DNA from 4 places in the Hymenobacter sp. UYAg731 genome. Region 3 is predicted to be linked to each of the others. Evidence: riboswitches for the same ligand, from Rfam matches in the RefSeq annotation. Region 3 holds a riboswitch; each other region holds the start of a gene.
What was found. Region 3 has a riboswitch for S-adenosylmethionine ahead of metH (methionine synthase). Riboswitches for the same ligand answer to the same signal wherever they lie in the genome.

Region 1 (7,366 bases), on a different contig from region 3:
GCACCAGCGCCGCCAGCACGGCCCCGCCCAGGCGGTTTTTGTCGCCGCACACGTAGAGCTGCGCGCCGTTTTCGAGCCAGCCGAACACGTCGCAGCTGTTCTCCAGCAGCCGGTCCTGCACGTAGATTTTCTCGGCCTGGTCGCGGGAGAAAGCCACGTCGAGCTTCGAAAGCCCCCCTTTTTTAAGCTGCTGCTGCCACTCGGCCTGATACAGGAAATCGGTGGTGAAGTGCGGGTTGCCGAACAGCAGCCAGCTGCGGCCGGTAGCGCCCAGCTCCACCCGCTCATGCACGAAGGCGCGGAATGGCGCGATGCCCGTGCCCGCCCCCACCATGATGATGTCGGTGGCCGGGTTTTGGGGCAGCTTGAAATACTCGTTGTGCTCCACGAACACGCGCACCTCGTCGCCCACCGCCACGCGGTCGGCCAGGAAGGACGAGCACACGCCCTGCTTGCGGCGGCCGTGGGCCTCGTAGCGCACCGCGCCCACAGTCAGGTGTACTTCGTCGGGGTGGGCCAGCAGGCTGCTGGCGATGGAATAGGCGCGGCTGGGCAGCGGGCGCAGCGTGTCGGCCAGCAGTTGGGCCGTGAGCTGGTCGGTGGGGAAATCGGTGAGCAAATCGGCCACGTCGCGGCCGTAGAGGTAGGGCTGGAGGCGCGCGGTGTCGGCCAGCAGGCCGTGCAGTTCGGCGTGCGGGGCCAGGGCGGCGTAGCGTTCCAGCACGTCGCGGGTGAGCACCGTGAGCTCGCGCCGGTTGGCCAGAGCGGCGGCCAGCGGCAGGCTTTCGGCCCCCAATTGCACCGGGGCCGAGTCGGAAAGCCGGGCGGCGCGGAGCACTTCCTCCACCAGCGGGTCGTGGTTGCGGGGGCGCACGGCCAGCGCATCGCCCGGCGCAAAGCGCAGGCCCGAGCCGGCCAAATCCAGCTCCAGGTGGTACGTTTCCTTATGCGAGCCGCGCCCGTTCAGCTGGATGCTTTCCAGCACCCGCGCCGGCCAGGGGTTTTCGCGGGTGAAAGTGGTGGCGGTTGCTTCGGTTGGCTGGGGTGAAACGGCTGCTACCGATGCTCCGGCTGCAACTGGAGTTTCGGGGTTGCTGCCAGCAGTGCCGGCTATTTTCTCCAAAGCCGCTTCAATCCACTGGCTGGCGGCGCTTTGATAGTCCACGTCCGCATCCACGCGGTCGAGCAGACGGGTGCCGCCCAGGTCAGCCAGGCGCTGGTCGAACTCCTTGCCGGTCTGGCAGAAGTGCAGGTAGCTCGTATCGCCCAGCGCCAGCACGGCGAAACGCAGCTTCGGCAGCTTCGGTGCCCGGCTGCCGCTGAGGAACTGGTGCAGCTCCTCGGCCGCGATGGGCGGCTCGCCCTCGCCGTGCGTACTCACGACGATGAGCAGATTCTGCTCCTGCGCTAGCTGCCGCGTGGGGTAGTCGTTCATGTCGCGCACCTCGGGCGCAAGGCCGCGCTGCCGGGCCGACTCGGCTGCCTGCTGCGCGATTTTCTTGCCATTGCCGGTGTGCGAGCCGTAGAGAATCGTCAGCTTCTGAGCGTCGGGAGCAGCGGCTGGCGAAGCCACCGCCGGAGCTGCCACGGCTTGCGTGCCACCGGTGGCCTGGCCGTAGAAGTAGCCACTCAGCCACAGCAGCTGGTTGGCCGACAGGTTGGCGGTGAGCTGCTGGAGCTGCGCTTCATCGAGCGCGGGCGAGAGGATGGGGAGCGTTGGCATAATCGAGTCGGAATGCAGGTAGGAGGGAGGTAATCGGCTCAAATTGATTGCTAAGCCACTTTCGCGTAAGCCAGCAGCTCCGGTAGCAGCTCAACTGCCACCTCTGCTGCTGCCACCGTTGCGGGCTGCTTCATCAGCCGCACCACTTCGCCCAGCACTATCACGGCCGGCGCACCCAGGCCCGCACTGCTGGCGCGCCCGGCGATATCGGCCACCGTGCCGGTCACCACGCGGGCGCTGGGCAGCGTGCCATTCTGGATGACGGCGGCCGGTACCCCGGCCCCGCCGTAGCGGGCAAATAGCGCCGCGATTTCCGCCAGCCGGCTCATGCCCATCAGGATAATCGTGGTAACGCCGGGCGTCTGAGCCGCTTCGAGGAGGGCGGTCGAGAGCCGCTCGTCGGCCGTGGTGGCCGTGAGCACCCGGAAGCCTTCGCTCAGGCCCCGGTGCGTGGCCGGAATGCCCATGCTGCCCGCCGCTGCCACCGCGCTGCTGATGCCCGGCACGTAGTCCGTGGCCAGCCCGTGGGCTTCGGCATGCAGCATTTCCTCGCGCCCCCGGCCGAACACGAACGGGTCGCCGCCCTTCAGGCGCACCACATGGCCATAACGGTAGGCCTGCTGCACAATCAGTTCATTGATGCCTTCCTGCGTGTAGGCTTTGAAACCACTGCGTTTGCCCACAAAAATTAGCGGCACGCCGGGCCGGACGTGCGCCAACAGGGCATCATTGGCCAGCGCGTCGTACAGCACGACATCGGCCGCGGCCAGGGCTTTCGCACCTTTCAGCGTCAGCAGGTCCGGGTCGCCGGGGCCCGCGCCCACCACGGTCAGGCGGGGGATGAAAAGAGGGGAATCAGCCATATTACAGGTCAAATACTAGATGGAAAACACCGCTTCGGCGGGCACTTCCTCGGTGAAATATTCCGGGTCGGTGGCGGCGATGAGGCCGGCGGCGAGCGTGGCCCCGGTTTGCTCATCCACTAGGATGAAGGCTCCGGTCACGCGGTTCTGGCGGTACTCGTCTACCACCAGCGAGAGGGCAGTTTTCAGGCGCACCCGCACGATGTCGTTGAGCCGGGCCTCGTCGGTGCCCTGGCTCTCGAAGGTTTCGATGTTGGTCTTTTGCAGGATGGTGGTCACGACCGCCTTCACCGTGGCCGCGTGGTGCTGCACCAGCAGCTTGCGGCCGGCGCGCAGGGGCCGCTCATCCATCCAGCAGAGGGTGGCTTCCAGTTCGCGCACCACGGCCGGGTGGGCGCTGGTGGGCACAATGGTCGCGCCCCGGCTCACGTCCACATCGTCGCGCAGGCGCAGCACTACTCCCTGCGGGGCACTGGCCGTGGCCACTTCCCGCTGGTTCACCTCAATGGCCTCAATCACCGTTTCCAGCCCCGAGGGCCAGATGCGGACCCGGTCGCCGGGCCGGTAGGTGCCGCTCTGAATCCGGCCAGCGTAGCCCCGGTAGTCGGGCAGCTCTTCGGTTTGGGGCCGAATCACATACTGCACCTGGAAGCGTGGCTCATTTGGGTTAACATCAATGGCAGCGGGCACGCTTTCCAGATGTTCCAGCAGGCTGGGGCCGTGGTACCAAGGCAGGAAATCGGAGCGGCGCACCACGTTGTCGCCATTGAGCGCGCTCAGCGGAATGGCAACCACGCTGGGTAGTTTCAGCTGCGCGGCAATAACCTGGTAATCGGCCACAATTTTCTGGAAAATCACTTCCTCGTGGCCCACCAAATCCATCTTGTTCACGGCCAGCACGAAGTGCTGAATGCCCAGCAGCGAGGCCAGTAGCGTATGCCGCCGAGTCTGCTCAATCACGCCCTGGCGCGCATCCACAAGCACAATGGCCAGGTCGGCATTGCTCGCGCCGGTTACCATGTTGCGGGTGTATTGGACGTGGCCCGGCGCGTCGGTAATGATGAACTTGCGGCGCGGCGTGGTGAAGTATTTATGCGCCACATCAATGGTGATGCCCTGCTCGCGCTCGGCCTTGAGGCCATCGGTGAGCAGCGCCAAATCGACGTCGCCGCCGGTGCTGGCACGGCGCTTTTCCAAGGTGGCCAGCACGTCGAGGGATACGGAGTCGCTGTCGTACAGCAAGCGGCCGATGAGCGTACTTTTACCATCGTCGACGCTGCCGCAAGTAATAAATCGGAGAAGGTCCATTTTTTGTAATGGGGTAATGATTGTTTTCAGAACGTCATGCTGAGCGTAGCCGAAGCATCTCGCGTGCAGCAGTTATTCCTTTATTTCGATTGATTTAGTGTTGCGGTAGAGATGCTTAGACTACGCTCAGCATGACGGCCAGCCGGGATTATTTGCCTAGAAATACCCGTTCCGCTTGCGGTCCTCCATCCCCGTTTCGGAGAGGTTGTCATCGAGCCGGGTCGCGCCGCGCTCGCTCACTTTGGCCAGCAGCAGGTCCTGAATAATGTCGTCGACGGAGGCAGCATCGCTTTCCACGGCGGCCGTGCAGGTCGAGTCGCCCACGGTGCGGAAGCGCACGCGGCGGTTCACGATTTCGTCGGTTTCGTCCAGGTTCAGGTGCTCGCTGAAGCCCAGGAACTGGCCGCTGGGCAGCACCACGCACTGGCGTTCGTGGGCGAAGTAAATCTCTGGCAGCTTGATGTTTTCGCGCTGGATGTAGTTCCACACGTCCAGTTCGGTCCAGTTCGAGATGGGGAACACACGCACGTTTTCGCCCTTCTGGATGCGGCCGTTGTAAATGTTCCACAGCTCCGGGCGCTGGCGCTTGGGGTCCCACTGGCCAAAGTCGTCGCGAACCGAGAAGATGCGCTCCTTGGCCCGGGCCTTTTCCTCGTCGCGCCGCGCCCCGCCAATGCAGGCATCGAACTCAAATTCCTCAATCACATCGAGCAAGGTGTAGGTTTGCAGGGGGTTGCGGCTGGGGTACTTGCCGCCCGGCTCGTGCAGGCCGCGCTCCCGGATGGTGTCCTCCACCCGGCGCACAATCAGCTTTTCGCCCAAAGTAGCGGCCAGCTCGTCGCGGTAATTGATGATTTCCTCGAAGTTGTGGCCGGTATCGATATGCACCAGCGGAAACGGAAACCGGCCCGGCCGAAAGGCCTTTTCGGCCAGTCGCGTGAGGGCAATCGAGTCTTTGCCGCCCGAGAACAGCAGCGCGGGCCGCTCGAACTGACCGGCCACTTCGCGCAGAATGTGAATGGCTTCGGCCTCTAAACGGTCGAGGTAATCGAGATAAACAGGGTTTGATAATGACATAGGAAGCCGAGGCCCGAAAAATCGGGCGAAATTGAAAAACCGGAAGAAGGAGGGTGGGATAAGGCCCGCGAGGGGTGCCTTTGGGGAAGAAAGTAGCGCCAGCGGCCCGGCCGCTAGCGCAGGAATTCGGGCCTAGCCCGGCATTCGCTCCACCACCGGGTCGAGGCCCTGGTGGGCGGCGGTGGCGTGCAGGCCGCACTCCTTGGCGACGGCATCTTCCCACCACCAGCGGCCGGCGCGGAAGTCCTCGCCCGGCGCAATGGCCCGGGTGCAGGGCGCGCAGCCAATGCTCACGAAGCCTTTGTTGTGCAGCGGGTTAACCGGGATGCCGTGGGCCTGCGCGAAGGCTTCGCACTCGGTCCAGGTCCAGTCGAAGAGCGGGTGTACTTTGATGAGCCCGTGGCCGGCGTCCCACTCGGCGGGGTGCATGGTCTGGCGGTTCGCCGACTGCTCGGCGCGGATGCCCGTCACCCATACCTGCTGGCCGGCCAGAGCGCGGCTCAGCGGCTCCACCTTACGGATATTGCAGCACTCCTTCCGGTTCGCAATGCTCTCGTAAAAGCTGTTGGGGCCTTTTTGAGCGACCAATTCTTCGAGCGCGGCAGTTTGCGGCGCGAAGACTTCGATGGTCTTGCCGTAGCGCAGCAGGGTCTTGTTCCAGGTCGAGTAAGTCTCCTGGAAATTGCGGCCCGTATCGAGGGTGAAAACCCGGATGGGTAGGTCGTTTTCGAAGATGAAGTGGGTGATAATCTGGTCTTCCAGGCCGAAGGAGGTGGAAAACGAGACGCGGCCGGCGAAGTGGTCGGCCAGCAGGGCCAGGGTTTCCGGCACCGAGCACTCGGGCAGGTAGCGACGCAGGTCAGCGACCTGGCTCTCAAGGGGTAATGCCATGATGGAACGGGGAGTTTTTCTCCGTAGAAAAAACCAAAATGAGCCGCGAAGGCTGTAAAAACCCGCTACGCGTCGCGCAGTGCATCAATCACCACAAAAGGGATAGCGGGGTGGCCGCCGCAGCAGCCGCCGGAAGAAAAGCCCTAGCTCAACAACCAGCAATCGCCCCCAGCATAACGGCCAGGGGACAGCCCATGCAACAGCACATTCGGCGCGGGGCGGCGAAGGGGACGGGTTGCGGGCGGTGGTTGCGGAATGTGCTCACGGCAGTTTTTTATATTTCAGGACTTGGCACCGTTCCAACGGGTGGGGGTTGCCGGCGTTTCGTCGAGCCTGTCTCTCCGCGCCTCTGTATAAAAATGGGTAGCGCCCCAAACGAGGGTTGCTGGGACAAATGTAAAGGACGAAAATGCGAAATGCCAAAATTTTGTTTCGCGCAGATTGAAACTGCTCACTTCGCCAAAGGTTTGGCGGCCGTGCTTTCGCCGCGTAATTTGCCGTGCAACCCCTGAACCCTGCGCTTGGTCTATGGGTTGCTTAAGCACTTCTAATACCTCGTTTTCTGCATGGAAGCCCTAGCCCACTCCGCCTACGTCGACATCAACGCCCCGTTGGTGGAGCGCTGCCGCCTCAACGACCGCCAGGCCCAGGCCGAGATTTACCGGCGCTACTCCAAGGCCATGTTCAACGCAGCTCTGCGCATCACCGGCGACTATGCCGAGGCTGAAGATGTGCTCCAGGAATCATTCCTGAGCGCTTTTCGGGAGCTGAGCGGCTACAAGGGCGACTCGTCGTTCGGGGCTTGGCTGAAGCGGATTGTGGTGAACAAAAGTATCAACTGCCTGCGACAGCGGCGGCTGGCGCTGGTGCCGCTGGGCGAGCAGCACCACGACGAGCCCGCCGAAGCCGCCGCCCACTCGCCCGAAGACGAAGCCGACATGCACTACCGTGCCGACGTGCTGCGCCGCTGCATTCAGGAGCTGCCCGACGGCTACCGCGTGGTGCTCAGCCTGTACTTATTGGAAGGCTACGACCACCTCGAAATCGCCGGCATCCTGGGTATTTCCGAATCTACTTCCAAATCGCAGTACAGCCGGGCGCGGGTTCGGCTGCGCGAATTAGCCGCCCAGCGTGGCCTTAGCTAAGTTTTTTTATCTGTTATCACTAGTCATTTAACCCCTCAACTACCCTTCATCCTTTTTCGCCCGGCCGCGGTTTTCGTATAGCCCCGTGGCCCGCCCTGAACCTGGACGAACCGTGCGTCTGCTACTCATTCATGGATACCAAGAAAAATAATTCCCTTGAAACCTTCGTCGAGCGGCACCGTGCCGATTTCGACACCCACGAGCCGCGCCCCGACCTTTGGGCCGCGTTGGAGGAACAGCTCAATGCCGCCGCGCCCCAAACGCCGGCCATGCGCCTGGCCGAAGTTTCGGAAATGCCTTTTGCTGCGCCGGTGGCTGCAGTTGCGCCGGTGGCCCAGCCCGCAACTCGCGCCAGCTGG
Region 2 (7,366 bases), on a different contig from region 3:
CAGAAAGGTAGCGCACTGAGGCAAAAACGAATGGCGCTGGCGGGAATTCTGCCACAAAAAAAGCCCCGAACCGGCGTGGTTCGAGGCTTTTCGTTTGGTTGATTCCGGAATGGTTTACTCGGCTTCGAGCATCAGGGCGGCCCCGTCGGCCGATTTCAGCGTGAGCTTTTTGTCAGTGAGGGTTTCCACGGCGAAGGTGTTGCTGGTAGTGGTACCGTCGGGGGTCATGGTGACAGTTTTGCCGGCTTGGTCAAACGTGTATTTGCCCGAAACGGCCCCGCTGGCCCCGGTCATGTTGTAAGTACCGTTGGCGAAAATGCGCAGTTCTTCCTGCTTTTGGGCGTCAGTTTGCTTTACTTTGTCGCCGGCGGTATCGGTTTCCTTGGCGGTTTTCCACACCTTGCTATCGGTGCCGTACAGCATGTTCACGCCCTCCACTTTGCCTTTATCGTTGCTGCACGAAGCGGCAAAAAGCGACACAAGCAGCAGCAGACTGGCGAAGTAACGGAGCGAAAAAAGGGACTGGAGTTTCATGGGCAAAAAGGGTGATGGTGAAAGAATGAAAGTGACACGCGAGGTGCGGACTCGTCGGCTTACGACGCAGACGCAAAAGAGTTTAGAGCGCAACCCCGCTTGGGCTTGCCCGTATAGCAACCCGGTCGGCCCGCTCACAAGCGCTTTCGGCAGCACTCATCTCTCCATTTAACCTCACTGATACCATGGGACTCTTCGATTTCATCAGCGACAAAGGCGACCAGAAGCCCGCAGAGCCCGCGGCTAAGCCGGCGGCTGGCGGCACCGATTTTTTTGGCAATGCCAAACCGGAAGCCACCGGCAACACGTATACCGTTGTCAGCGGTGATTCCCTCTCCAAAATAGCAAGACACCACTACGGCGACGCCGCCAAGTGGCACCAGATATACGACGCCAATAAGGCGCTCATCGGCGACAACCCTGACCACATTGAAGTGGGACAGGTGTTGACCATACCTAGTCTCTAGGTACTTTTTTGCAGAAAAAAGGTGAGAAAAGCCACTCTGTTTCAGGGTGGCTTTTTTGCGTTTGGTGGGGTCATAAGGGCGATGCTCCCAGAACGTCATGCCGAGCGTAACCGGGGCATCTCGCTCGGGAGAGTAAACCAATCGTGGAAAAAAACTCAGCAGTAGCACGCGAGATGCCTCGGCTACGCGCGGCATGACGTTCCAGACGTTCACCAACACCCCACCAAAAATATTTTCACTCCCCCGCTTGCCCATCCCAAAAATTCTCCCGTACATTTGCCAATACCAAACAGGTACTCCCCGCTAACGGTGGGCAGTTTTCAAGTTTTATACAGAAGTGGCGAGAGACTAGGCTCCGTGACCCACTGGCAACCTTCGCAAAACGAAAGGTGCCAATTCCTACCCACCCGCAGCTTCGGCCGCGCTGGGACAGATGATTCGAGTGCCATGGAAAATCCCTCACATCCTGCTTTTTTTCTCCCGAATGCTCCGGCTGCTTTTCGCGCCCTGGCATCGGGTTTCTTCGTTTCGGCCGATGGCGGCCGGATTGTGGCATTGCCCAACGGGCGAATGCGAATGTGCTGTTGTTGCGCGTGTTGTTGCTAGTCTGATTTCGGCCTAACAACCTCCTCTTTCTTCTTCGTGGGAATGCCATTGTACCTGGCCCGTTGGGGCCACGCGGGTGCATCGAATGCGCTGAACGCGGCCACTGGCCGGCCCGCGCTGCACCGGACTACCGCCCCAGGCGGACCATGCTCCCCGAAGAAGTCTCTCTCCCTCACCCAGATATTCTTCTCGACTTCGCATGTCCACGCTCACCACTCCCGCTTCCATTCAACCCGAACTGGCCGCTACGGCCCAACACTTGGCCACCCTGCTGCCCGCCACCGCCAGCCAAACCATCGATGCCGGCATTGCGGCCGTGCATGCGGCCGGTTTGGCGCAACGCAGCCTCCGGGCCGGCCAAACGGCTCCCGCTTTCACCCTGCCAGACGCGGCGGGCCAGCCAGTTTCGCTGACGACGCTGCTGGCCAGCGGCCCGGTGGTGCTGGTGTTTTATCGCGGCAACTGGTGCCCCTACTGCAATGTGCAACTGCGGGCCTACAACCAGGCCCTGGCCGATTTCAAGGGCTTTAATGCCACGCTGGTGGCTGTTTCGCCCCAAACGCCGGACCTCACCAGCCTCACGGCCGAGGAAAAGGAGTTGCGCTTCCCAGTGCTGAGCGACCTCGGCAACGCGGTGGCCCGGCAGTACGGGCTGGCCTACCAGGTGGGCGATGCCGTGTACCACACGCTGCACGGCGTGGGCATCGACTTGGCCATTTTCAACGGCGACGATAGCGGCGAGCTGCCGCTGACGGGCACGTTCGTCATCGCCCGGGATGGCATCATTGCCTGGGCCGCCACCGAAGCCAACTTTAAGCAGCGGCCCGACCCGGCCGTGCTGCTGGAGGCGCTGGCTCAACTCTAATTCAACATTCATAATCAACGCTTCACCGCTTAAAATATCAACATCATGTCCGTTCAGCCCCAACACTTCGAAACCCTTCAGCTCCACGCCGGCCAGCAGCCCGACCCCACCACCGGGGCCCGCGCCGTGCCGCTGTTCCAGACCACCAGCTACGTATTCAAAAGCGCCGAGCACGGGGCCAATCTGTTTGCCCTGAAGGAGTTCGGCAACATCTACACCCGCCTGATGAACCCCACCACCGACGTGTTCGAGCAGCGCGTGGCGGCGCTGGAGGGCGGCGTGGCGGCACTGGCCACCGGCTCGGGTCAGGCGGCCCAGTTCATTGCTTTGAACAACATTCTGCAGGCCGGCGACAACTTCGTGAGCACGGCCTACCTGTACGGCGGCACCTACAACCAGTTCAAGGTGGCGTTCAATCGCTTGGGCATCGAGGCGCGCTTTGCGGACGGTGATAACCCGGCTTCGTTTGAGCCGCTGATTGACGAGAAGACCAAGGCTATTTACCTGGAAACCATTGGCAACCCCAGCTTCAGCATTCCGGATTTTGAGGCCATCGCGGCCGTTGCGAAGAAGCACGACTTGCCGCTGATTGTGGACAATACCTTTGGCGCGGGCGGCTACTTGTTCCGGCCGCTGGAGCACGGCGCGCACATCGTGGTGGAATCGGCCACGAAGTGGATTGGCGGGCACGGCACCAGCGTGGGCGGCGTGATTGTGGATGGCGGCACCTACGATTTCGGCAACGGCAAATTCCCGCAGTTCACCGAGCCGAGCGATGGCTACCACGGCTTGATTTTCAATGACGTATTTGGCAAGGGCGGGCCATTTGGCAACATTGCCTTCATCATCCGGGCGCGGGTGGAGGGGCTACGCGACTTTGGGCCTTCCATCAGCCCGTTCAACTCCTGGCAGCTGCTCATTGGCCTCGAAACCCTGAGCCTGCGCGTGGACCGCACCGTGGAAAATGCCCTGAAAGTAGCCAACTGGCTGGAGCAGCACCCGCAGGTGGAAAGCGTGAACTACCCCGGCTTGGCCAGCAGCCCCTACCACGCCATCGCCAGCAAGTACCTCAAGCGCGGCTACGGCGGCGTGCTTTCGTTCCGCATCAAGGGCACCAAGGAAAATGCCTCGCAATTCATCGACAGCCTGAAGCTCATCAGCCACCTGGCCAACGTGGGCGATGCCAAAACGCTCATCATCCAGCCCTCGGCCACCACGCATCAGCAGCTGAGCGAGGAGGAGCAGCTGGCCGCCGGCGTCACGCCCACCTCGCTGCGCCTGTCGGTGGGCATCGAGCATTTCGACGACATCAAGGCCGACTTGCAGGCGGCGTTTGATGCCATCGGCAACACGGCCAGCCTGCCGACGGAGGGCGAGGAAGTGGGCGAGCCCGCACTGAAGCACGCCCAGCCGCTGGAAGTATAGTTTTTAGTGGTTAACGATTAGTGGTCAGTGACATGGTAAAAACCACTGAGGATTAATCGTTAACCACTAACCGTTAACCACTAACAATATTGCCGCCAGCGGGCCACCCTTGGCGGGTCGGTGCCAGTCTCGCTGGCGGCCGAGTTTTATCGCAGCTTTAGAATCGGTGCGCCGGCCCGGGCCTCTTCCGTGATGGGAGGAGAAATGGGAGTGAGAAACTATTGCGTCGGGCCGGTTCGCTGGTTCTGAAGCTGTGCTACTTAATTGAATTATGCCAACCCAAGTATTTGAACTGCCGGACCTGACCCTGGAAAGCGGCGAAACCCTGACCGGGGCGCACGTAGCCTACCAGACCTGGGGCCAGCTCAACGAAGACCGCGACAATGTGGTGTGGGTGTGCCACGCCCTCACGGCCAACGCCGACGTACTGGCCTGGTGGCCGGGCCTGGTAGGGCCGGGCTGCTACTACGACCCCACCGAGTGGTTTATCGTGTGCGCCAACGTGCTGGGCTCGTGCTACGGCAGCACCGGGCCGCTCGATGCCGACCCGGCCACTGGCCAGGCGCGCTTCCAGCACTTCCCGCTGCTGACAATCCGCGACCTGGTGGCGGCGCACGAGGCGCTGCGGGAAGAGTTGGATTTGGCGGATATCAACACGCTGATTGGCGGCTCAATGGGTGGGCAGCAGGCGCTGGAGTGGGCCGTGCAGCGGCCCGATTTGTTCGACCATTTGGTCGTCATTGCCACCAACGCCCGGCATTCAGCCTGGGGCATTGCCTTTAATGAGGCCCAGCGGCTGGCCATTGAGGCCGACCCGACCTACGCCGCCGGCCAGCCCGGCGGGGGCGACGACGGCCTGCGCGCCGCCCGCGCCATGGCCCTGCTCAGCTACCGCAGCTACTCGGCCTACGCCGAAACCCAGACCGACCCTACCGACGACGAGCTGTTGCGCGAGCACCGTGCCAGCGCCTACCAGCGCTACCAGGGCGATAAACTGGTGTCGCGCTTTGATGCCTACAGCTATGTTTCCCTGAGCCGGAGCATGGACACCCACCACCTGGGCCGCAACCGGGGCGGGGTGCCGGCGGCGCTGGCCCGCATTGGGGCGCGCACGCTGGTGCTGGGCATCACCTCCGATGTCCTGTTTCCGCTCACGGAGCAGCGGGAGCTGGCGGCCCACATTCCCGGCGCGATGTATGCCGAGCTGGACTCGCGCTACGGGCACGACGGGTTCCTGCTGGAAACGGCGGCCATCACGCATTTCCTGGAGCTGTTCTACGCGCCCACGTTTGTGCATTAACGGGTAGGGTGCGGGGTCGTACCCTACTTCTTTTCTGACCTTTGAAAACCATCCATCCTATGGATTCTGATAAACAACTCCTGCGCCTCGGCCTGATTGGTTTTGGCTGCGTGGGGCAGGGCTTTTACGACATCCTGCAACAGCAGCCCGGCCTGGGGCTGGCCATCACGCGCATTGCCGTGAAAAGCCCCACCAAGCCCCGTTCGCTGCCCGCCGACCGCTTCACCTACCACGCCGATGAGCTGCTGAACGACCCCACGCTGGACGTGCTGGTGGAAGTCATCGACGATGCCGATGAGGCGTTCCGATTAGTGAGCGCGGCGTTGCGCCAGGGCCGGCGGGTGGTGACGGCCAACAAGGCCATGCTGGCCCGCCATCTCGCCGAGTTGGTGCAGCTGGAGCAGCAGCACGGCGGCGCGCTGCTGTATGAGGCGGCCGTGTGCGGCAGCATCCCGGTGGTGCGGACGCTGGACGGCTATTTCAGCCATGAGCCGCTGCGGGCGGTGCAGGGCATCTTCAATGGCTCGTCCAACTACGTGCTCACGCGCATGAGCGAGGAAGGCTCCGACTACGGCCCGGCCCTGGCCGAGGCGCAGGCCAAAGGCTTTGCTGAAACCGACCCAGCGCTGGACATGGGCGCGTTTGACCCGCGCTCAAAGGCGGTGATTCTGGCGGCCCACGCCTACGGGGTTTTTCTGGAAGCGGATGAGGTGCTGAACCTGGGCATTGAGGGCATTGGCGCGGCGGATATTGCCTACGCGGCGGCGCAGGGCCAGAAAATCAAGGTAGTGGCCAGCGTGGAGCGCCTGGCCGATGGCCGCGTGACGGCCCTTGTGACGCCGCAGCTGGTGGGGCCAGAGTCGCCGCTGTTCACCGTGGAGCACGAGTTCAACGGCGTGGTGATTGCGGCCGAATACGCCGGGCCGCAGTTCCTGCGCGGGCGCGGGGCGGGCGGGCACCCCACCGGCTCGGCAGTGCTGGCCGACGTGCTGGCCCTGCGGCGCGGCTACCGCTACGGCTACGCCCGGCGCGCCGGTGCGCCCGCACCCCAGCTCACCCAGGGCCTGGAGCTGGATGCCTACGTGAGCCACGCCGACGCAAGCGTGCTGCGCGAGGTGCTCACCTGGCTGGAGCTGCCCGCCGAAGCCCTGGCAACCGATGCCCTTCACCCCTACGCTACCGGCCCGGTGGCGCTCCGGCAGCTATGGGCCTGGCGTAAGGAGCTGCGGACCGCCGGCATCTTCGTGGCCCGGCGGGGCGCGGTGCGGACGGTGGCCGAAGCGGTACCGGCCCGCACCGAAGCAGCGGCTTTGGCCTGATTACAGCCCAACACAACCAAAGAGGCCCCGAAACGCCAGCGCTGTTTCGGGGCCTCTTTGGGTTCTTCGGTTAGCTGCGGGCGGTTAGCGGAACTCGATGCGGACCGGGGGCTGGCCGGGGACTTTCAGCAAATAGATGCCGGCATTGAGCGTCCCGCGCAGTACGCTCAGGTCGCGGGTGCTGGTGGGGCGAATGGTGCGGACCACCCGGCCGGCGGCATCAATCAGCTGGGCTTCGGCGGCGGCGGCCCAGGCTTCGGGCAGTTGGATGCGGATGGCGTCGGCGGCGGGGTTAGGGTAGGCCTGGGCGGCGGGCGCGAGGGTGGCCGGGACTTTAGCGGCCGTCACAACCAGGCCGGGCAGCGCCAGCACGGGCCGCAGAAAATCGCGGATGGTGCGGAAGGTGGTATCGGCGTAGGCCGCGTTGCTCTCGAAGGGAATGTGGCCCGCTCCGCGCAGGGTGCGCAGCGTGTTGCGGATGCCCAGCGCGGTAGCGCGGGGGTTGAGGCGACCGCTGCCGTACACGTACTTGGGCGGCAGGAATGAGCCCACCCGGCCTTGCAGGTAGGGCACGGTGGCATCGGCGGTGCCGTGTACGCTGCACAGGGGCGCGTTGCCGGCCTCGATGTAATTGGGGGTTTCGGTGGCCCCGCTCAGGTTGAGCACGGCCTGGGGCAGGCTGCTATAGCCGAGGTTGCCGCTCACGCCCTCCACGCCGCCCAGCGCGGCCAGGCCCACGTAGGCCGGCACCTCGGCGGCTTTGTCGAGGTAGCCGACTTCGAGCGCGGCAAATGCCCCGGCCGAGGAGCCGCCCACGATGACGTAGCCGGGATTGACGCGGTAGGTGTTG
Region 3 (7,366 bases):
CCGCTACGTACGGCCCTGGCTGCGCGCCGTGCAGCAGCCCGAGGGTGCGGCCGAAACGGCCGCCACTATTGAAGCGCCCGCGCCGGCCGTGCTCACGGTTGATATCGCCTTCAAACCCCAGCTCACGCACTTCGTGCCCGTGCGCCTGACCGTGGACGCCGAGGGCCGCCGCCTGGCTACGCCCCTCCGCGTGGGCGGTTCCGGCGACATGATGGGGCTGGTAGGGGCCACCGCGTTTCTGGAGCTGCCGCCGGAACCGGCCGTGTTTGCGGCGGGCAGCGCATGGCCGGCATGGGGGTTGTAGCTCGGTAGCCGCTATCCAGAACCCGTCCTCAACAAGGCGGGAGCCGCTTTCGCAACTCCGGAAGGCTATCCCACCGAGGCGGGATGCTCTTCTGAAGTCCCAAAAGCCGACCCCGATAAGGCGGGATGCCCTTCCAGCAATCCAAAACCCACTCCCGACTTGTTGGGATGGCCTTCCGGCACTCCAAAACCCGGCCCCAACTTGTCGGGGTGCCTTTCCGCACCTCCCGAAGTCGGCACCGACTTGTCGGGCTACGCTACGCCGTTAGCTGCCGCAACCGCAGGTGTTGCAGCAGCATAATGGTTTTGCCGTCCTGGATTTCGCCCGTTTTCACCAGCGCCAGGGCTTCCGGCAGCGGCATTTCGAGCACCTCGATTTCCTCTTCCTCGATGCCACCGCCGGCGTGCTGCTCGGTGGCCGCCGAGTATTCGGCCAGGTAGAAAAACAGGCGCTCCGTGACCGAGCCGGGGCTCATGAAGGCCTCCATCACCTTCTCAACGTGGGTGAGGCGGTAACCGGTTTCCTCCTCCGTTTCGCGGATGATGGCCGCGTCCGGGTGCTCGTCATCGAGCAGGCCGGCACAGGCTTCGATGAGCATGCCCGTGGGGTTGCCGTTCACGAAGGTGGGCAGGCGGAACTGCCGGGTCAGGATGACGTGGTCGGTGGCGGGGTCGTGCAGTAGGATAACGGCCCCGTTACCCCGGTCGTAGGCCTCGCGCGATTGGGTTTCCCAGGTACCGTTTTTGCGTTGGTAGTCGAAGGTGATTTTGCGCAGGGTAAACCAGTCGTCGGATAAGGTTTCCTGCTCGCGGAGGCAGATTCGTGCGTTCATACAGGGGTTGAAAGTTCGTTGTTGAAAACAAGTAACGACGCGGTTGGGCAAATCGGTACCGCAGCTAACCGTCGGCGAAAAGCCCGCCGCCCGCCCTTTGCATCCCGGCGAACGCCTGGCCCGGGACCGCGCAGCCGGCCTAACGGTGCGCTCACAACGCCTGCGTTGGCTTGCGCCGCAACGCCCGTTCCGTTGTATCTTCGTCCTACGCTGCTATCCAGAAAGACCGAGGGACCGGGCCCGATGACGTCTTGGCAACCTACCACGAGTAGGTGCCAACTCCCGTTTCACCGCCGTTTTTGGTGAAAGAAGATGACAGCCGGAACCGGACGCTTGCGCCCGGGTTTCTTTCTGGATATGCGCCCTTACGCTGCTATATCGACCCAGAAAGAAATGTCCGTTTCCGCCCCTACCCTGCCCACTATTTCTCCGGAACGCGAAGCTTTCGCTTCGCGCTACCGCCTCCCCGAGCTGCTCCGCCAGCGCCTGCTGATTCTCGATGGCGCGATGGGCACCATGATTCAGCGCCACCCGCTCACGGAGGAGGATTTCCGGGGCACCCGCTTCGCCGACCATCCCAAGCCGTTGCGCGGCAACAACGACCTGCTCAGCCTGACCCGGCCCGACATCATCAAGGGCATTCACGCCGAATACTTTGCCGCCGGGGCCGATATGGTGGAAACCAACACCTTCTCGGGCACCACCATCGCGCAGGCCGACTACGGTCTGGAGCACGTCGTGTATGAGCTGAACTACGAGTCGGCCCGACTGGCCCGCGAGGCCGCCGATGAGTATGCCACGCCGGAGCGGCCGCGCTTCGTGGCCGGCGCGGTCGGCCCCACCAACCGCACCGCCTCGCTCTCGCCCGACGTCAACCGGCCCGGCTTCCGCGCCGTGACGTTTGATGAGCTGGCTACCGCTTACCTGGAGCAGGTGCGCGGCCTCGTGGACGGCGGCGTGGACACGCTGCTCATCGAAACTATTTTCGACACGCTGAACGCCAAAGCGGCGCTCTACGCCGTGCAGAAGTTCTTCGACGAAGGCGGCCGCGTGGTGCCCGTCATGATTTCGGGCACGATTACGGACGCATCGGGCCGCACGCTTTCGGGGCAGACGGTGGAGGCTTTCTGGAACTCGATTCGGCACCTGCCGCTGCTGAGCGTGGGCCTGAACTGCGCCCTCGGGGCCGACCAGCTCCGCCAGTACGTGCAGGAGTTGAGCCGCATTTCCGACGTCCACATCTCGGCCTACCCCAACGCCGGCCTGCCCAACGCCTTCGGTGGCTACGACGAATCGGCGGAAGAATTTGCCGCGCTGGTAGAAGATTATCTGAAGGAAGGCATCGTGACGGTGGTGGGCGGCTGCTGTGGCACGACCCCGCAGCATATTGCCGAATTGAGCAAGCTGGCCGAGAAATACCAGCCCCGCCAGCTACCCACCAAAATTCCGCCGGCCACCCGCCTGAGCGGTCTGGAGCCCTTCGGCATCACTAAGGAAAGCCTGTTCGTGAACGTGGGCGAGCGCTGCAACGTGACCGGTTCGCGCGCTTTTGCCCGCCTCATTCGCACCGGCGCGTATGAGGAAGCCCTGGCCGTGGCCCGCCTACAAGTGGAGGAAGGCGCGCAGGTCCTCGACATCAACATGGATGAGGGCATGCTCGATTCGGAGCAGGTGATGACGACGTTCCTGCACCTCATCGCCTCGGAACCCGACATTGCGCGGGTGCCGGTGATGATTGACTCCTCGAAGTGGAGCGTGCTGGAAGCCGGCCTGAAATGCGTACAGGGCAAGAGCATCGTGAACTCGATTTCGCTGAAAGAGGGCGAGGAAGCCTTCCGCGAACGGGCCCACACCGTGCGCCAGTACGGGGCCGCCGTGGTGGTGATGGCCTTCGACGAAAACGGCCAGGCCGACTCGCTGGAACGCCGCAAGGAAATCTGCCAGCGCAGCTACGATATCCTGACGAAGGAAGTGGGTTTCGACCCCTCCGACATCATTTTCGACCCCAACATCCTGACCGTGGGCACGGGTATGGACGAGCACCGCAACTACGCCATCGACTTCATCGAGGCCGTACGCTGGATTAAAGGCAACCTGCCCGGCGCGCTCACCAGCGGCGGCATCAGCAACATCAGCTTCTCCTTCCGGGGCAATGATTTGGTGCGCGAGGCCATGCACACGGCCTTCCTCTACCACGCCATCCGGGCGGGGCTGGACATGGGCATCGTGAACCCCGGCCAGCTCGGCGTATACGACGAAATCGAGCCCAAACTACTGGAGCTGGCCGAAGACGTGCTGCTGAATCGTCGTGACGATGCCACCGAGCGCCTCGTGGAATTCGCCGATACGGTGAAGCAGAAGGACAAGGCCGAAGTAGTGGCCGACGAGTGGCGCAGCCTCCCCGTGTGGGAGCGCCTGCAACACGCGCTGGTGAAGGGCATTACCGAGTTTATCGACGAGGATACCGAGGAAGTACGCCAGCAGGTGAACCGGCCGCTGGAGGTAATCGAAGGGCCATTGATGGCCGGCATGAACGTGGTGGGCGACCTGTTCGGGGCCGGCAAAATGTTCCTGCCGCAGGTGGTGAAATCGGCCCGCGTGATGAAGAAAGCCGTGGCCTACCTGGAGCCGTACCTCTTGGCCGACAAGCAGGGCTCGGAACGCCAGACGGCCGGCAAAATCCTGATGGCCACCGTGAAAGGCGATGTGCATGACATCGGCAAGAACATTGTGGGCGTGGTGCTGGCCTGCAACAATTTCGACATCGTGGACCTCGGCGTGATGGTGCCGCTGGAGAAGATTCTCGACGAAGCCCAGAAGCAAAACGTGGACGTTATTGGGCTCTCCGGCCTCATCACGCCCTCACTTGATGAGATGGTGTACGTGGCCCAGGCCATGGAAAAGCGCGGCCTGAAAATCCCGCTGCTCATCGGCGGGGCCACGACTTCGCGCCTGCACACGGCCGTGAAAATCGCGCCGTCGTACAGCGGCGCGGTGGTCCACGTCAACGATGCCTCGCGTTCGGTGGGCGTGGCGGCCGGCCTGCTCGGCTCGGGCGAAAAGGCCTACGCCCAGACCGTGGCCGACGACTACGCCGCCCTGCGCGCCGACTACGCCAGCCGTCAGCGCGACAAACGCTACCTATCCATCGAGGCCGCCCGCGCCAACGGCGTGCAGTCGGACTGGAACACGGTTGCCATCACCAAGCCCAGCTTTCTCGGCACCAAAGTGCTCGCAGACTACGACCTCGCCGAGCTGGCCCGCTACATCGACTGGACGCCCTTCTTCCACACCTGGGAGCTGAAAGGCCGCTACCCGCGCATTCTCACCGATGAAAACCTGGGCGAAGCGGCCACCAAGCTGTTTGCCGATGCACAGGCCATGCTCACCAAAATCATCGATGGCAAGCTGCTCACGGCCCGCGCCGTGCTGGGCTTCTGGCCTGCCAATACCAAGGACTACGACACCATCGAAATCTACGCCGACGATTCGCGCGAAACCGTCGCCAGCGAGTTTTTCACGCTGCGTCAGCAGGGCGAGAAAGGTCCGAAAATCCCCAACATCGCCTTTTCCGATTTCCTGGCTCCGAAGGAAACCAGCCGGGCCGACTACTTGGGCGGGTTTGCCGTCACGGCCGGCATCGGCATCGAAAAGCTCATCGAGCAGTACGACGCCGACCATGACGACTACTCTAGCATCATGGTAAAGGCCCTGGCCGACCGCCTGGCCGAGGCCTTCGCCGAGCGCCTGCACGAGCGGGTGCGCCGCGAGTTCTGGGGCTACGCGCCCGACGAGCACCTCACCGGCGAGGAGTTGGTGCAGGAGAAGTACCGCGGCGTGCGCCCCGCCCCCGGCTACCCCGGCTGCCCCGACCACACCGAGAAAATCACGTTGTTTAACCTGCTCGACGCGGAGGGCAAAACCGGCATTATTCTCACCGAAAACCTGGCCATGTACCCGGCCTCTTCGGTGAGCGGCATGTACTACGCGCACCCGGATTCGCGGTATTTTGGCCTCGGTCGCATTGGCGTGGACCAGGTGGCCGACATTGCGCAGCGCAAGCACATGCCGCTCAAAGAGCTGGAGCGCTGGCTGATGCCCAATCTGAACTACGAGCCGAAACAGTAGCGCGGACTTTGTAGTCCGCGAGTTGAACGACAACTGAAAGAATATACCGACCTCACGCTTCCAGGCGCGGACTATAAAGTCCGCGCTACTATCCATGAAAGTTACCGACCACCTCGCCCAGGCCAACGGCAAAACCCTCTTTTCCTTCGAGGTGCTACCACCTAAAAAGGGCGAAAATATCCACACGCTGTTCTCGAATATCGAGCCGCTGATGGAGTTTAAGCCGCCGTTCATCGACGTGACGTATCACCGCGAAGAGTACGTGTACCGCCACCATCCCAACGGCCTGCTGGAGAAGAAAACCGTGCGCCGCCGCCCCGGCACGGTGGGCATTTGCGCGGCCATCAAAAACCGCTTCGACGTGGACACCGTGCCCCACCTCATCTGCGGCGGTTTCACGAAGGAGGAAACCGAGAACGCGCTGATTGACCTGCACTTTCTGGGCATCGATTCCATCCTGGCCCTGCGCGGCGACCCCATCAAATCGGAAGGCCATTTCAAGCCTGAACCCGACGGGCACGCCTACGCCTGCGACCTCATCGGCCAGGTGGCAAACCTGAACAAGGGCGAATACCTGGATGAGGAACAGGATGATACCTGGGCCACCAACTTCTGCATCGGCACGGCCGGCTACCCCGAAAAGCATTTCGAAGCGTCCAACTACGCCTCCGACATCCGTTTCCTCAAGCACAAGGTGGACCGGGGGGCCGAATACATCGTGACCCAGATGTTCTTCGATAACGAAGAGTTTTTCAAGTTTGAAAAAGCCTGCCGCGACGCCGGCATCACCGTGCCCATCATCCCCGGCCTGAAACCGCTGACGACCAAAAGCCAGCTCACCATGCTGCCACGGACTTTTTTCCTCAACCTGCCCGAGCCGCTGGTGGAAGCCATCAGCCAGTGCCGCGACAACGAAGCGGCCCGCGCCATCGGCATCGAGTGGTGCCTCAACCAGAGCCGCGAGCTCATGGCCCACGGCGTGCCCTGCCTGCACTACTACTCCATGGGCAAGTCGGAAAGCATCCGGCGGGTAGCGGCCGAGCTGTTTTAGGCAAATTTCTCCCGAATAGCTTCGGGCCAAAAGGCGTTGCGCAGTGCCGAAACCACCTCCGGCAAGGCATTCACGCTAACCTTTCGGCCGGCGCGGTAGTACAGGGCACATGCGGCCGAAGCGGCCGTACTTTGCAACCTACTTACCGTGTTTGTGCTATGAATGGTGAATTGCGTAATCGGCCGGCGGGCCTGAAACTTGGCGGCGTAGTGCTGGCCGCACTGCTGCTCACGGGCTGCGACTCGACTCCCCGCGACCGGCAGGAGGCCGTGCGCGAAGCGGGCCACGAATTGGACACCGTGGCCCGCACCGCCGCCGGCAAGCTGGCCCGCATCGGCAAAGCCACCGCCCGCTACGATGCCGCCAACCGTGCCCGCCGCGCCCGCCCCCTTGACCCGCGCCAGCAGCTGGCGATGGAAGCCAAGCTGCTCGGCCCCTACAATGGCCAGATTAACGCCCTCACTCCCCAGGACTTACCGGCCGCCTACGGCCAGCTGGTGCGCGAAACCCGCACCCAGCGCGCCACCTGGACCGACCGCGACTGGGACTACGCCCGCGCCATCTACCAGCGCCTGAACGACCAGCTGAAGCAGGTGCGAATGGACATGCCTGCCCGCGACGAAGTGCGCGTCCGCGCCCGCCAGGCCGAGTTCGTGAGCCTGCAGGCCAGCCGCGCCGTGAACGGCATCGATGCCGCCACCCGGCAGCAGCCCAAATAGCGTTAAGAGTTAGCGGTTAGGAGTTAGAGCAGAATTCAGGATGGTATACGGGTGTAGAGACGCAATATTTTGCGTCTCATCGTTGAACGGCTCGCGGGAATACCGTTAGACGCTTCCGTTCAACGACGAGACGCAAAATATTGCGTCTCTACCTCGTTCAAATGCCTATGCACTAAAATGAGAAGCGCTCTAAGAGTTTACTAGCTTTTGTAGCAATCCGCTCAATCAACTCCTAACTTTCAACTCTTAACTCTTAACTCTTGTCCAGCCCCGATTCCGTCGTTTTCCTCGAATCATTCTACGAGCCGATGGCGGCCAACCTGGCCCGCACC
Region 4 (7,366 bases), on a different contig from region 3:
TCACCATGCGGCCGTTGCTGAGCGTGACGTACTTGGCGGGTACGGTCATCGAGATTTCCTCGGTGGTTTTCTGGTTGGGCCGGTCGATGGTCGGGAACCAGGCCGACGAGCCTTCCGTCTCGCCCTGCGTCCAGATTTGCACCGGCTTGCCGGCCACTGCGCTGTCGGGATTGATGAAATACAGCCCCTTGGCGTCGGTAATGGCGGCCGAGCCCTTCACTTTCAGCTCGTCGGGCTTCGACACGTAGTCGATGTAAATCGTGTATTCCTCGCCCGGCTTAAATACGCGGCCTAGGCTGATGCGCAGGTTCATCCCATCGGCGTAGTCGTACTTGAGCGGGGTCTGCTGGGCGCCGTTCATCAGCGCCACGGCCTTGATGTCCATGCCTTTGGCGTCGAGGCGAAGCGAGTCAGTGGGGTAGGCGTGGGGCTTGAGCGTGACCCATGCCTTGCCATATAGGTAGCGCTTGGCATAGTCGAAACGCACGTCGAGCTTGGTGTGTACCAGGTCGTTGACCTTGGTTGCCGAGGCGCGGTAGGGAGATTCGGGCTTGGCAGCCGGCGGGGTGGGAGCCTGCGCGAAAGCCGGGGTGGTGGCCGCCAGACCCAATAGGCCTAATGCGAAAAGGTGCTTTATAGAGAAACGAAATGAGAAAAAGTGAGTTTCGCGCGAAGGACGCGGGCGGGATGTCAACGTTGCCTGACGCAAGGGCGAAAGTAGCGCGGACTTTGTAGTCCGCGTCCCGGAACGATACCCGAACGGCGCGGGGACGCGGACTACAAAGTCCGCGCTACGGTAGCTTTGCACCCCCACCAACTCCCTTATGAATGCGACTCACTCGCTACACCGCCCCCCTTTTCTGCTCCCTTTTTACTTTTAACGCCCTCGCCCAGAGCACACTGGCCGACAGCACCCGCGCCCTGAACGAGGTGACCGTGTACGGTACCCGTCTCAACCAGGTGGCGGGCCAAACCGGCCGCTACGTGACTGTGGTGCCCGGCCGCACGCTCGCTCAGTACCCGGTTTCGTCGCTCGATGATTTGCTGCGGCTGCTGCCTGCGATTGAGATGCAGAGCCGGGGCAACTTTGGCACCCAGGCCGATATCACGCTGCGGGGTTCTACTTTCAACCAAGTACTCATTCTTCTGGATGGCATGCGGCTGAACGACCCGCTCACCGGCCACTTCGCCGGCTACCTGCCCATCACGCCGGCCGAAATTGAGCAGATTGAAGTGGTGCGCGGCCCCGGCGCGGCCCTCTACGGCCCCGACGCCGTGGGCGGCTTCGTGAACATCGTTACCAAAACCTTCGCCGCCACCCACCGGCCCGATGGCGTGGAAGTGGGCGGCACGTTCATGGCCGGTGAGTACGACCTGAAAACCACCAATGCTGGCTTCTACGGCCAGGACAAGGGCCTGCGGCTGGCCGGCGGCATCCTCAACAACACGGCCAGCGGCCAGCTGCTGAACCTACCCGGCGGCCTGCGCAACGACTTCAAGCTGAACACCTACTCGCTCTCGGGCGCTTACCAAATCAACAACAAGCTGAGCGCCGCCGCCCGCGCCAGCTTCGACCGCCGCGACTACAACGCCCAGAATTTCTACACGACCAACGCCGGCGACCGCGCCCGCGAAACCACCTCGCGCGACTGGTACCAGGGACAAATACGCTACGACTGGAACGCCCGCGCCCGTACCGAATTGCAGCTGGTGGGTACGTCTAGCACCGACTATTACGTGTACACGCCCACTTCGGCGGCCAGCGACCACCTCATGCACTACCTCAACGTGCAGGCCCAGCACCAACTGCGCTTCTCCGATAAGGTACAGCTGACTTTGGGCGGCCAAGCCGACCGCCGCAGCGTGCGCAGCAACGACCGCGGCGACCACGCCGTGTGGCACCAAGGCGCGTTCGCCGTGGCCGGCCTCATGCCCGCCGCCGGCCTGAACCTGACCGCCGCCCTGCGCCTTGACCACGACCAAGCCTACGGGACCGAGGTGCTGCCCCAACTCACCGCCAGCCAGCTGCTGGGTGAGAAGCTGACGGTGCGCGCCGCCGTGGGCCGCGCCATCCGGGCGGCCAACTTCACCGAGCAGTACAACTCGGCCATCCGGCCCGGTACCGTACCCAACGGCTTCAACGTGGGCAATCCCGGCCTCGAAGCTGAGCGCACCTGGAGCTACGAGGGCGGTCTCGACTACGTGGTGGGCCCGGCCCTGACGCTGCGCGGCACCTACTTCAACCGCTATGGCCGGAACCTGATTGATTACGTGAGTACGCACGGCAGCGAGGTGCAGGCCGGCACCGGCTTCACCAATCTCAACCCTGCCAGCACTTACCGCTACGCCCAAAACCTGTTTGCCGTGAGCACGCAGGGCCTCGAATTCGAAGCCAGTACCCGCGCCCAGTTGAGTGAGGGCCTGCGCCTTGAAGGCAGCGTGGGCTACACCTATACCCACCTGAACGTGGACGGCAACATTGTATCGCAATACCTGAGCAACGTGGCGAAACAGCTCGTTAGCGGCAATGTGAGCCTGGTGCATCGTCGCTTCACGGCCAGCCTGGGCGGGGTATACAAGCAGCGCGCCAGCCAGCAGACTGTAGCCAGTGCCACCGTGAACGATGCCCAGCTCACGCCCGATTACGTGGTCATCAATGGCCGCCTTGATGTGGCGCTGCTGCCCGAGCGCCTCTGGGTGGTGGGCCAGGCCCAGAACCTGTTCGACGCGAAGTATTCCGACCTGCTCGGTGCCCAGATGCCCGGCCGCTGGTTGATGGCCGGCGTGCGGCTGGCGCTGCGGCGGTAGGAGGGGGAGGTCAGCGGGGTGATTCTCACGACCGTCATGCCGGGCGCAGCCGAGGCATCTCGCGTGTGGTAGTAACCTTTTTCAACGATTGGTTTGCTTCTGCACGCGAGATGCCTCGGCTGCGCTCGGCCTGACGGTCTATTTTTTGCCCAAACCGCCGGCGGGGTACGCATCCGGCATTACCTTTGCGGCATCAATTCTTTCTCCCCGAAGGATTGTTTTTATACAGAGGCGCTGAGAGACAGGCTCAATGACGCGCCGGCAACCACCCGCAACCGTGGGTATGGTGCCAACTCCTGATTATATAAAAACAACTGCCGTGCCTGCCGTTCCTGCTGCCTCGCTTGCTTTTCCTGGTGTTTTTTGTGTCCGTTTGTTGATGACAGGACCGATGGTCGCGGGCTGTTGTTGCTGTTGATTGCGGGCCGTAGCGCCGCGTAGCTGAAGCTACGGCCGGCGCATTTTCATTCCTTTTTTACGGGTTTTTTGCTTTGCGGCACGGCTGCTCCGATTGGGGCGGTAGCGTGGCGCGTTTCTATCTCATTATGTTGAAAAAATCACTGGAGCTGCTCCGAGCGGAAGCGGCCGAAACGGGGGCGAACACCCTCAAGCGCAGCCTGAACGGCGTGAGCCTGATTGCCATTGGCATCGGGGTCATTATTGGGGCGGGCCTGTTCTCGCTCACCGGCATCGCGGCGGCCAACAACGCGGGGCCGGCCGTGACGCTTTCCTTCGTGGTGGCCGCCGTGGGCTGCGCCTTCTCGGCGCTGTGCTACGCCGAATTTGCAGCGATGGTGCCGGTTTCGGGCTCGGCCTACACGTATTCGTATGCCACCATGGGCGAGCTGTTTGCCTGGATTATCGGCTGGGATTTGGTGCTCGAATACTCGGTAGGGGCGGCTACGGTGGCCATCAGCTGGTCGCAGTACCTCATCAAGTTCCTGAGTAAATACGGGCTGCACATCCCGGCGCGGCTGGTGATGTCGCCGTTCGAGTCGGCCACGCTGGCCGATGGCAGCACCGTACACGGCTTCGTAAACGTGCCAGCCATGCTCATCGTGCTGGCCATTACGGCCATCGTCACGCGGGGCACGAAAGGGTCGGCGTGGTTCAACGCGCTGGTGGTGGCCTTGAAGGTGGCCGTGGTGCTGGTGTTCATCGCGCTGGGCTGGAAGTACATTGACCCGGCCAACTACCAACCCTACATCCCGGCTAACACGGGCACGTTTGGCGAGTTCGGCCTGAGCGGCATCCTGCGCGGGGCGGGCGTGATATTCTTCGTCTTTATTGGCTTCGATATTGTGGCCACCATGGCCCAGGAAACCAAGAACCCGCAGCGCAATATGCCCATTGGCATTCTGGGTTCGCTGGCTGTATGCACCGTTTTGTTCGTGCTATTCGGGCACGTCTTGACCGGTTTGGCCAACTACACTGAGTTCAAGAACAGCGCCGCGCCGGTGGCCATTGCCATCGAGAAAACGCCCTATGCCTGGCTCAGCTCGGCCGTGATTCTGGCCATTCTCATCGGCTATACGTCCGTGATATTGGTGGATTTGCTGGGGCAGTCGCGGGTGTTTTTCTCGATGTCGAAGGATGGGCTGCTGCCGCCGGTGTTCTCGCGCTTGCACCCGAAATTCAACACGCCGTTTCAGTCCAGCCTGCTGCTGGGGTGCTTCATTGCGGTGTTCGCGGGCTTCGTGCCCATCGCGGTAGTGGGCGAGATGACGAGCATCGGCACGCTGCTGGCCTTTGTGATGGTGTGCCTCGGCGTGCTCATCATGCGCAGGTCCAACCCCGACGCGCCGCGCCCCTTCCGCACGCCGTGGGTGCCGGTGGTGCCCATTCTGGGCATCGTGGTGTGCCTGGTGATGATGGCCTCGCTGCCTTGGGAAACATGGCTGCGCCTCATCGTGTGGCTGGCCATTGGCATGGTCATCTACTTCGGGTACGGGAAGCGGAACAGCAAGCTGCGGCCGGCGCAGGAGGCCGCGAAGCAAGACTAATGCCCCCGGTCCGACCGCCCTAAGCGGTCGGACCGGGGGCATTAGTGCGTGGTCAGCCCGTTGGCGTCCAGCTCCTCATCGTCGCGCACCCGGTCAAGGTCGCCTTCGAGGTCCACTCCGCCGGCGGTGGGGGCGGCGGTGGGGCTGAGGGGGCGCTGCTTGTACACGTCCACGGCCCCACAGCGGTCGAGGACGGCGCGGGCCAACTCGGATTCTTCTCCGGTGGCGGTTTCAATGGTGACTACGGCGTGCTCGGGACCGGTGGCGGCGATGTAGGCCGGCGCATCATCGAGCGTACTGCCGCTGAACAGGTCCGTGAAAAACCGCGTCACGCCCGTGCGGAAGGGTTCGGCGGGCGCGCCGGCGTCGGGCAGGTGCTGGGCTTGCAGGGTTTGCCGGGTGGCCAGGTTGATGCTGCCGGGGGCGAGGCCGGCGGCCTGCGCCTGGGCCACGGCAAACTCGGCTTCGGAAGTGCTGGTGAATAAACCAACGATGATACGGGCCATAAAAATGGGAGGGAAAAGGTGTGCCGGTTCTACGGCGGCCCCGGCGGCCGGTTGTGGGGGCCGTGGGTGGGCACCCGGCCCACAGCGGCGGGGTGGGCCAGCCGGACGGGGTTATAGCTTTGAAATACTGCTATATCACGGAGCAATAATTGAGCCGCCGTCATGCAATCGATACCGGTATCGATGCCGGCATCGATTGCGCAGTTTAATGCCGGAAAACAGCTTGCGGCGCGGCCGGAACAGCCTACGTTTGGCCACCCAATCGGCCCGTTAGTTACGCCTTTTCATCCTAATCAAAACCGTCTTCTATGAAAAGAATTCCCGCCATTCTCTTACTTGCCGCAGCCCTGGCCGCGTGCTCCAAAACCAACGACCCATCGGCCGATGGGAAACCCCTCGCCGCTACCACGGCCAGCGCCGATGTGAGCACCACGGTGACCACCGAAACAGCCCTGAAAAACGCCATTGCCGCCGCCAATCCCGGCGACGTTATCACCGTGAGCGGCACCATTCGGCTCACCAGCACGCTGCAATTGCTGCGCAGCGGTACGTCCAGCGCCAAAATCAACTTCACGGGCGGCACGCTGGATTGCTCCGGGGTGCCCTCGGGCTGGGGCGTGAAGGTGAACGGGAGCTACTGGAACATCACCAACATGACCATCAAGAACGCGCCGGACTGTGGGCTGGTTTTCCAAATTGGCGGCTATAACTACGCCAACAACGTGACCACGACGGCCAACAAGGACTCGGGCCTGCAGGTGTACAACGGCGCGCACGACGACAACATCACCTACTGCACCTCCACCGAGAACTTCGACACGGCCAACGGCGGCGAAAACGCCGACGGCTTTGCCTGCAAGCTCTCGGCCGGGGCCAACAACAAGTTCGACCACTGCACTGCCAACCATAATTCCGACGATGGCTGGGACCTCTACGGCCAGCCCTATACCGTGAAAATCACGAGCTGCACTTCGACCAATAACGGCTACGGTGGCAGCGGCGACGGCAACGGCTTCAAGCTGGGCAGCGCCGGCCAGACCATCGCGCACACCGTCACGAGCTGCACCTCGAACAGCAACAAAGCCAGCGGCTACGACGGCAACGGCAATACCGGCCACATCACCACCACCGGCAGCGGCGGTAGCGGCAACGGCAAAACGCTGTTTTACCGCATCTTTTAACCCCCTACTTGCTGGCCGGCCGGTGGGCGGGCGGGGCGCTTCGCAAGAGGTGCCCCGCTTTTTGCGTGGCGCGGCCGGGGCGGCCGGTCGCAAAGCCACCGGTTTGCGCTACCTTCCGCCCGGCCGGGCAAACTGCCGGGCCGTTGCCTCACCAAACCAACCCCCATCTACCGCATGGCCCAAGCCAAATACGCCGCCCGGTTCGAGAATTTCTTCGAGAACCTGCGCCTCAACCGCGACCAGTTTGCCGACATGGCCGCCTTCACCCTCCAGGCCCTCCGGCAGGCCGCCGGCGGCAAGTACAGCGCCGTGGCCGATGCCCTCGACGTGGCCCTCACCGACTACCGCGCCACCCACGCCGGCCAGCTTTCCGGCGAGGGCCAGGCCAGCACCAGCACCCTGGCCCAGGCCCTGGAAGACTTCAAGGCCTACGTGAAGCGGATGGAGCGCAAGGTCATCAATCCCACCTACGAAGCGGGCAGCCCCGACCTGCTGGCCCTCTTCCCCAAGGGCCGCGCCGCCCTCACCAAAAGCACCCAGACCAAGGTGGAAGATGCCTTCACGGCCTTTCTCGATGCCCTCGATGCCCGGCCTACGGCCTTCACCTCGCCCCAGCGCACGGAGGGCCGCAAGGTGCTCGAAGCCCTCTCGGCCTCGCTGCGCCGCGCCGATGGCATGGCCAAAATCGCCGGCACCCAGCGCATCGACCTGCACGACGGCCGCGAAACCACCTGCCTGGCCCTGTTCCACGTCTACCTCACGCTGCTGCTCGAATTCGCCAAGCAGCCGGAGCGGGCGGCCCCGTTTTTTGATTTCAGCAATGCGCTGGTGTCAAAGTCAAGCGGCCCCAAAGTGCCAAAAGGCATGA

Region 1: linked by a shared signal. The riboswitch ahead of ACVWYF_RS11135 (phosphoadenylyl-sulfate reductase) and the one ahead of metH (methionine synthase) in region 3 are both predicted to bind S-adenosylmethionine.
Region 2: linked by a shared signal. The riboswitch ahead of ACVWYF_RS21990 (peroxiredoxin-like family protein) and the one ahead of metH (methionine synthase) in region 3 are both predicted to bind S-adenosylmethionine.
Region 4: linked by a shared signal. The riboswitch ahead of ACVWYF_RS03260 (amino acid permease) and the one ahead of metH (methionine synthase) in region 3 are both predicted to bind S-adenosylmethionine.

Annotation. Positions count from the first base shown of each region.
Region 1 covers NZ_JBSSEC010000003.1:701,552-708,917, reverse strand. The annotation lists gene ACVWYF_RS11155 (assimilatory sulfite reductase (NADPH) flavoprotein subunit) at 1-1,723, opposite strand, end outside; gene cobA (uroporphyrinogen-III C-methyltransferase) at 1,774-2,586, opposite strand; gene ACVWYF_RS11145 (sulfate adenylyltransferase subunit 1) at 2,602-3,894, opposite strand; gene cysD (sulfate adenylyltransferase subunit CysD) at 4,051-4,971, opposite strand; gene ACVWYF_RS11135 (phosphoadenylyl-sulfate reductase) at 5,104-5,862, opposite strand; SAM riboswitch class I at 6,134-6,222, opposite strand; gene ACVWYF_RS11130 (RNA polymerase sigma factor) at 6,429-7,007, shown strand; gene ACVWYF_RS11125 (hypothetical protein) at 7,139-7,366, shown strand, end outside.
Region 2 covers NZ_JBSSEC010000010.1:13,094-20,459, reverse strand. The annotation lists gene ACVWYF_RS22000 (hypothetical protein) at 115-534, opposite strand; gene ACVWYF_RS21995 (LysM peptidoglycan-binding domain-containing protein) at 720-1,001, shown strand; SAM riboswitch class I at 1,326-1,441, shown strand; gene ACVWYF_RS21990 (peroxiredoxin-like family protein) at 1,807-2,472, shown strand; gene ACVWYF_RS21985 (O-acetylhomoserine aminocarboxypropyltransferase/cysteine synthase family protein) at 2,518-3,897, shown strand; gene metX (homoserine O-acetyltransferase MetX) at 4,169-5,197, shown strand; gene ACVWYF_RS21975 (homoserine dehydrogenase) at 5,257-6,516, shown strand; gene ACVWYF_RS21970 (T9SS type A sorting domain-containing protein) at 6,601-7,366, opposite strand, start outside.
Region 3 covers NZ_JBSSEC010000006.1:92,697-100,062, reverse strand. The annotation lists gene ACVWYF_RS18465 (molybdopterin molybdotransferase MoeA) at 1-304, shown strand, start outside; gene ACVWYF_RS18460 (NUDIX domain-containing protein) at 561-1,136, opposite strand; SAM riboswitch class I at 1,347-1,455, shown strand; gene metH (methionine synthase) at 1,644-5,264, shown strand; gene metF (methylenetetrahydrofolate reductase [NAD(P)H]) at 5,359-6,315, shown strand; gene ACVWYF_RS18445 (hypothetical protein) at 6,474-7,034, shown strand; gene ACVWYF_RS18440 (putative signal transducing protein) at 7,295-7,366, shown strand, end outside.
Region 4 covers NZ_JBSSEC010000001.1:753,596-760,961, reverse strand. The annotation lists gene ACVWYF_RS03270 (M1 family aminopeptidase) at 1-610, opposite strand, end outside; gene ACVWYF_RS03265 (TonB-dependent receptor plug domain-containing protein) at 829-2,808, shown strand; SAM riboswitch class I at 3,027-3,119, shown strand; gene ACVWYF_RS03260 (amino acid permease) at 3,354-4,811, shown strand; gene ACVWYF_RS03255 (hypothetical protein) at 4,853-5,317, opposite strand; gene ACVWYF_RS03250 (right-handed parallel beta-helix repeat-containing protein) at 5,626-6,498, shown strand; gene ACVWYF_RS03245 (hypothetical protein) at 6,673-7,366, shown strand, end outside.